One region of the Streptomyces sp. NPDC091387 genome, then DNA from elsewhere that is predicted to be linked to it. Evidence: riboswitches for the same ligand, from Rfam matches in the RefSeq annotation. Region 1 holds a riboswitch; each other region holds the start of a gene.
The links. Region 1 has a riboswitch for cyclic di-AMP ahead of ACIQM0_RS10415 (C40 family peptidase). Riboswitches for the same ligand answer to the same signal wherever they lie in the genome.
Positions count from the first base shown of each region.

Region 2: linked by a shared signal. The riboswitch ahead of ACIQM0_RS22290 (NlpC/P60 family protein) and the one ahead of ACIQM0_RS10415 (C40 family peptidase) in region 1 are both predicted to bind cyclic di-AMP.
Region 3: linked by a shared signal. The riboswitch ahead of ACIQM0_RS09750 (transglycosylase SLT domain-containing protein) and the one ahead of ACIQM0_RS10415 (C40 family peptidase) in region 1 are both predicted to bind cyclic di-AMP.

Region 1 covers NZ_JBIVTZ010000004.1:223,913-226,166, forward strand. Annotated here, with positions in the region: gene ACIQM0_RS10405 (ATP-dependent Clp protease proteolytic subunit) at 1-400, shown strand, start outside; gene ACIQM0_RS10410 (hypothetical protein) at 408-716, shown strand; cyclic di-AMP (ydaO/yuaA leader) riboswitch at 1,022-1,218, shown strand; gene ACIQM0_RS10415 (C40 family peptidase) at 1,222-1,695, shown strand; gene ACIQM0_RS10420 (LysE family translocator) at 1,730-2,254, opposite strand, start outside.
Region 2 covers NZ_JBIVTZ010000010.1:248,447-250,700, forward strand. Annotated here, with positions in the region: gene ACIQM0_RS22285 (hypothetical protein) at 1-129, shown strand, start outside; gene ACIQM0_RS22290 (NlpC/P60 family protein) at 218-1,384, opposite strand; cyclic di-AMP (ydaO/yuaA leader) riboswitch at 1,383-1,548, opposite strand; gene pcrA (DNA helicase PcrA) at 1,808-2,254, shown strand, end outside.
Region 3 covers NZ_JBIVTZ010000004.1:84,790-87,043, forward strand. Annotated here, with positions in the region: gene ACIQM0_RS09745 (esterase) at 1-93, opposite strand, end outside; gene ACIQM0_RS09750 (transglycosylase SLT domain-containing protein) at 291-1,181, opposite strand; cyclic di-AMP (ydaO/yuaA leader) riboswitch at 1,187-1,373, opposite strand; gene ACIQM0_RS09755 (FABP family protein) at 1,785-2,254, opposite strand, start outside.

The DNA.
Region 1 (2,254 bases):
CATGACCGCCGTCTACGACACGATGGCGTTCCTCACCTGCGAGGTGGAGACCTTCTGCCTCGGCCAGGCGGGCGCCGCAGCGGCCGTACTGCTGGCCGCGGGAGCCCCCGGCCGACGGCACGCGCTGCCCGGCGCACGGGTCGTGCTGCAGCAGCCGGAACTCGCCGAACCGGTACAGGGACAGCCATCCGATCTGGAGATCGAGGCCCGGGAACTGGCCAGGATGCGCGAGACGCTGACGGGCATGCTGGTCCGTCACACCGGCCGCTCCGCCGAACAGGTCACCGCCGACACCGAGCGCGATCTCATCCTCGACGCCGAGGGCGCCAAGGCCTATGGGCTGATCGACCACATCGTGCAGAGCCGGGGGCCCGTGCCGCCGCCGCCCGTCGCGCGGTGAACCCCCGATGCAGCCACCGGAGTTCCCGCCGCTGCCCGCCCTGACCCGCGCGGAGGGCGAGTTCATCGACCGCTATCTGCAAGTCGTCGACCAGGTGGGCCGGATCAATCCGGCCCACGCCGACGACACCTACCGGGCCCTGCGCGCCGCGCAGGCGCTCGCCTCGCACGCCGCGGCGCTGCGGGACGCGCTCGCGTTGATGCATGAGCGGGGTGAAGCCCGGATCCACTCCGCCACGTTGACGCGGGCGCTGCGGGTACTGGACGGCGAGCGTCGCGCCGGGCGGGTCACCGTGCCGCCGGCCCGGACGAGTTGATCAACTCACCTGCGCCGACACGCCCGACGGGTGGACCGAATTATCTCGCTCGTTCGGCGTAGGCGATACCTCGCACGAGGGACAGCTCAACTTGCGCTTTCGAGATGGGCTATGGGTGAAATCTCCCGTTCCGCCGCTGGTACGGCACCGGCAGGGGGCCTCCGGCAACGCCCCGAAAGGCCCCCTGTCCACCCGAACAGCCCAGCCGTGACGAGCCTCACATATCACTGTTTCACCTCGGAAATCCGGCGTTCGGTGAGTCAAGATCCCTGGGACGACAAGCCCCCGCCACCGCGGCGGGGCGGTCCGGGCGGACGCCGAGTCCTGCCGCTGTCCGGATGCCTGGTCGACAGGAGTGGATCGGCAGGAGTGGAGGACCCGAGCACAACGGGCCGACCGGATCTCCGGTTGTCCCTCGGGGTGAAGCCGCCTTGTGCGGCCGGGCAACTTCGCCAGCCCGAACCCGACAGGTCATCCTTCACAGGCGGCTGACGAAGGGTTGCGCATGAGTGCGCAGGTTCATGTCCCGTCTCTGCTCGGCCGGGCCGCGACGGCCTCGGTCATGACTCTCGCCGCTGTCGGTGGCACGCTGTTCGTCCCCGGCGCCGTGACCGACGCCCAGGCCGCGACCCATTCGATGAAGGCGCTCAACATCGCCGCGTCGAAAAAGGGATCGCCATACCGGTGGGGCGCGAGCGGCCCCAGCCGCTTCGACTGTTCAGGGCTGACGCTGTACTCGTTCAAGAAGGCGGGCAAAAGTCTCCCGCGCACGGCCCAGCAGCAGTACAACAAGACCCGCCACATCTCGGCCTCGAAGCGGCAACGCGGCGACCTGGTCTTCTTCCACTCCGGCCGCAGCGTCTTCCACGTGGGCATCTACGCGGGCAGCGGCAAGATCTGGCACTCGCCGAAGACTGGCGCCGTGGTCCGGCTGGAGAGGATCTGGACGAAGAGCGTCTACTACGGGCGGGTCCGTTGACGCCTCCGCCCCGCCATCGGATCCGCACCTGAGGTCAGCGCAGCAGGGTACCGGTCACCAGCACAGCCCCGAGTGCGGTGAGTGCCGCGCCGCTGCCGCCCTCGATCGCGCGGGCGGTGCGCGGCCGGCGCAGCCACCGGCCCAGGCGGTCCACCAGGAGCGCCACGGCCGGGAACCAGACCAGTGCGAGCAGCACGACGATCGCGGCCAGCAGCAGCGTCCTGGGCAGCGGGTCGGCCCCGGTGGGGACGAACTGCGGAAGGAGGCTGAGGAAGAGCACCGGCGCCTTGGGGTTCAGTGCGTTGGTCAGGAAGCCCTGGCGCAGTGCGCGTCGGGTCCCGATGACGGCCTGCCCGCCGTCCGGCCGCTCCCCCGCGGCTTCGGCGGCGTGCGCCCGCCCGTCGCGGCGCAGGGCGGTGCGCAGCGCGCTGATGCCCAGGTAGAGCACGTACGCCCCGCCGAGGAGCTGAACCGTACGGAACAGCACCGGGACCGCCACCAGTACGGCGGCCAGTCCGGCGACGGCGAGCGCGGTGTGGACGAGCAGGCCCCCGGCGAC
Region 2 (2,254 bases), on a different contig from region 1:
CTGATCCTGGTCGTCGTCCTCGGGCTCGTCTACGTCAAGCGGGACGAGGAGAAGGTCGAGAAGGGCCTCTTCGCGGCGGTGGGCGGACTGACGGTCGTCAACATCTTCATCGCCACGCTCTGGACCTGACCCGACCTGGCCCGGCCTGGGCCGACCGGCCGGGCAACGGCCGGCGGGTGGCCGCCGCCGCGGGGCCACCCGCCGTACCGCAACGCCCCTAGCCGGGCCGCACGCTCCCGTAGATCGGCATGTAGTAGATCGATTCCTCGCGCACGTTCGCCCCCGGCTTCGGCGCGTGGATCATCATGCCGTCGCCCTTGTAGATGCCGACGTGGCTGATGTCGTCGTAGAAGAAGACCAGGTCCCCCGGCTGCAGATCCGCCGTCGCGATCCGGGTCCCGACGTTCACCTGGTCCCAGGTGGTCCGCGGAATGCTGACGCCCGCCGCCCTCCAGGCCGCCTGGGTGAGCCCCGAGCAGTCGTACGAGGACGGGCCGGTCGCCCCCCAGACGTACGGCTTGCCGATCTGGGCCCTGGCGAACGCGAGGACCTTCCCGGCCTTCGTCGTCGCGCTGCTGTCCGAGCCGCCGGAACCCGTCCCGGTGCCCGAGCCGCTCCCGGTGCCCGTGCCGGTCCCGCCCCCGGCCTCCTTGGCCTTGCGGTCGGCCTCCGCCTTCGCGGCGGCCTGCTTCGTCGCCAGCTCCGCCGCCTTGCGCCTGGCCTCGTCCTTCTTCTTCTGCTCCAGCTCGGCGAGGCGCGCCTTCTCCTCCGCGGTCAGCTTCGACAGCAGCGTGCGGGCCTCGGCCAGCTTGTCCTGGACGTTCTGCTTGCTGGTGCGCAGCCGGGTCTGGGACGTGGTGAGCGTCTCCAGGCTCGTCACCGCCTCGGCACGCTTCCTGGACGCCTCGGCCTGCTTCGTACGGAAGTCCGTGACGGCCTGCTGCTGGTTCGTGGCCATCCGGTTCATCAGGTGGGTCTGGTCGAAGAACGACTGCGGGTCGTTCGCCAGGAAGAAGGTGGCGGTCGGCGCGAGCGCCCCGTCGCGGTACTGGGCCGCGGCGTAGTTCCCGAGCGTCCGGCGGGCGTCGTTCAGCTTGTCGGCGCGCTGGGCGATGTCGTCCAGCAGCGTGTCCACCTCGGTGCGCTGCTTGGCGGACGCCTCTTTCGCCTGGTCGTAGTGCTGGGTCGCGGTACCCGCCTGCCGGTAGAGGTCGTCGACCTTCTTCTGCACGTCCTCGATGCTGGGCTTCGGGGCCGGGGCCGCCAGCGCGCTCTGCGTGGACAGCAGGGTCACCGAGGCGAGTGCGACCGTCGTGAATCCGATGGCCGGGGTGGTGCTGCGCACCCGGGGGCGCGGTTTGCGATGCGACGCCAAGGCCGGCATCTCCTTCCGTGGACCGCCTACCGGGTTAGCTGTCGGGTTCGGGCGGAACGGAAGGCTGCCCTACGGTCCTGGTGGGGCATTTCGGACCGATTCACCCCGGTGCTGCGTGTGGGTCCCCGGTTCCGGACTCCGTACGGGCAGCCCGGATTCGGCGTGGACGTCCGCTCGGCGTGGATCGCCTCTGGGGGTACGGGCCGCCCGAACGTGCACGCTAGCCAATTCATGGTGCCGCTGTGAAGGTTGATGTTCGAAATGCCCGATACATTTTCGTGACCTTGCCGAAGTGGACGCGGTGCGGGCAGGTCAGGCACGGGAACCGGCCACGCAGCGTGGGTCCGGCATCGCTCAGGGTGGCCGCGCGGAGGTGTGCGGTTCGCCATGTGAGCCCGGGGTGTCAGTAGGGCCGCCTAGACTCGGACAGCGATGAGCAGCCTCTTTGACGACAGTTTCCTGGCCGGCCTCCAGCACACGGAGGAAGGGCCCCCGCCGCCCCCCGAGGACTCCGCACCCGAAGCGGTGCCGGAGGACCTCTTCGGGGGCGTGTTCGACGGGCCCCCGCCGCCCCGCGACGCGTACTACCGCGACGGGGCCCACCGCCCGGTGATCGACGCCGCCGCGCTGCTCGACGGGCTGAACACCGAACAGCGCGCCGCCGTCGTGCACGCGGGATCCCCGCTGCTCATCGTCGCCGGGGCCGGCTCGGGCAAGACCCGGGTGCTGACCCACCGCATCGCCCACCTGCTCGCCGAGCGGGGGGTGCACCCCGGCCAGATCCTGGCGATCACCTTCACCAACAAGGCCGCCGGCGAGATGAAGGAGCGCGTCGAGCAGCTCGTCGGCCCCCGCGCCAACGCCATGTGGGTCATGACC
Region 3 (2,254 bases), 140 kb from region 1:
TGTGCCGGCGTAGGCGGAGGGGGCGGCGATGCCGGCCCCTGCCATCAGGAGGAACGCGGCCGCCGCGATGGCGGCCGAACGGTTGGTGCGCACGAGCGGCTCCTCGGTTCAAGGATGACCGGGCGAGTCCGGGGGGACGCCGGGAAGGGCCCGTTTCCTTCCTGGCGCCCCGTTCGACCGCCTATGAGGCGTAAGGGTTGTACGGCACGAGAAAAGGGGTGGGAGGGAGCCGCTCGGCTCCCTCCCACCCCTGCGCGTCCTGCTCCCCCCGAAGGCGGAGCGGCGGTATGTCAGTAGGCCCCGAAGACGTTGTCGATCGAGCCGTACGTGGCCGCGGCGTAGTTGCACGCTGCGGTGATGTTGGCGACGGGGTCGAGGATGTCCGTCGAGGTACCGGCCACGTGGTACGCCTCGAAGGTGGGCTGGATCACCTGGAGGAGGCCCTTGGACGGGGTGCCGGCGGCTGCGTTCGAGTCCCAGTTGTTGACGATCTGCGGGTTGCCCGAGGACTCGCGGATGACGTTGCGGTGGATGCCGTCGTAGCTGCCGGGGATGCCGTTCTGGGCCATCACGGCCAGCGACTCCTTGATCCAGCCGTCGAGGTCGTCGGTGTACGCCGTCGCGGCCTGGGCCGGAGCGGCGGTGTCGGTCACCTCGGCGATGGGCGTGACCGTCCGCTGGGAACGGTCGGCGCGGTCGGTGCCCTCGGCCCGGTCGGACGACTGCGAGGCGTCGGCCGCGGGCTTGGACTCCGTCGCGGGCTTCGCCTTCGATTCGGCGGCGGGGGCCGCCTTGGGCGCGACGGCCGCGGACTTGGCGCCGATGGTCAGCTTGAGGCCCGGGTGAATCAGGTCGGGGTTTCCACCGATCACACTCCGGTTGTCCTTGTAGAGCCGCTCCCAGCCGCCACTGAGGGAATGTCCCCGGGCGATCTTGGAAAGCGAATCGCCGGAGATCACGGAATAGACGGTGGACTCCGTCTTGTTGACGGCAATTCCCTTGGCCGCAACGGAAGTCGGTGCCGCCGCCCTTTCCGCGACGACAGCGTGTGCCGGTGCGGCAGAAGCCGATCCGGCCCCGATCAGGGGGAGCGCGAGAACGACTCCGCCCGTGCTCACGGCGATGAAACCGCGGGTCAGGGAGGTGGACTTGGAACGACGGTGCTTACCCATGATGGGCATGGCGCATTTCCTCTCCGCCGCCTGCGAGGTGAGCTGTCGGGTTCGGACTGGAGATGTCCGGCCGCACGTGATGGCGACTTCACCCCTAGCCGCTCCGGATACCGGACCGGCGGCAAACCTGGGTCCCCCGCTCCTGCCGTACGTGAGTGGGTCGGGTTACCGGACGGCGGCAGGATTCGGCGTTCCATCCGGATTGACGGCGACCGTAAGCGAGAAACACCGAGCGAAACAAGCCCTGAATTCCGGATCTCAATTGATTCGCAAGATCAATTAAAGGAAACGCCCACCATCAGACCTTCACGAGGAAGTCAACTTTCTTGGCGCAACAGAGAACCGAAGCCGGACGCCCCGCGCCCGGAGCCGGGAGAGTGACGCTGGCCACTGAGCCCGAAAAGGGCGATTTGCTCAATATTCGTAACTTTTGAGGCACAGAAAAGGGACTCTGAGGTTTATTAGTAACTACTCAGATTAATTACTCAATCAGGACATTTTGACTGGCTTCGTGAGGGCCTCGGGCAGGAGGGCCCGGCCGACAACGGCAACGCCACGCGTCCGCGGGCAGGCGCGGGCCCGATTGCGAGACGTCCCGGCACGACCCCGGCTTCAGCCCTCGCGTCGGAGCCGCGCCGAGAGGTGGTGCTGGAGCGGCAGACCGACCGCCGCGAGGTCATGGACGAATTCGAGCGTGCCGTCGTCCGTCAGGGTGTAGCGGCGGCGGGTGGCGCTGACCTCCTTGGCGGTGGGGGCGAGCGCGACCTGATGAGTGGCGAGGTCGGCCGTACCGTCGGCCGCGCGGCCCGTCAGGATCTCGGCGATACCGGTGGGCTGGGTGATCAGCGCCTCCACGCGCCCGTCCGGCTGCATCCGCCACCAGCCGCTCTCCCTGGCCGACGGCCGCAGCGGGGTGCCTTCCGCGTCGATGAGCCAGGCGCGCGTCTCGTAGTGGAGGAAGGGACGCCCGTCGTGACTGAAGGTCACCTCCTGCGCGTACCGGAACTCCTCGGCGAGCGTCGGATACTCGCCGCGGCCCCGCCCGGTCCAGGTGCCCAGGAATCCGGTCAGCGGTGCGAGCA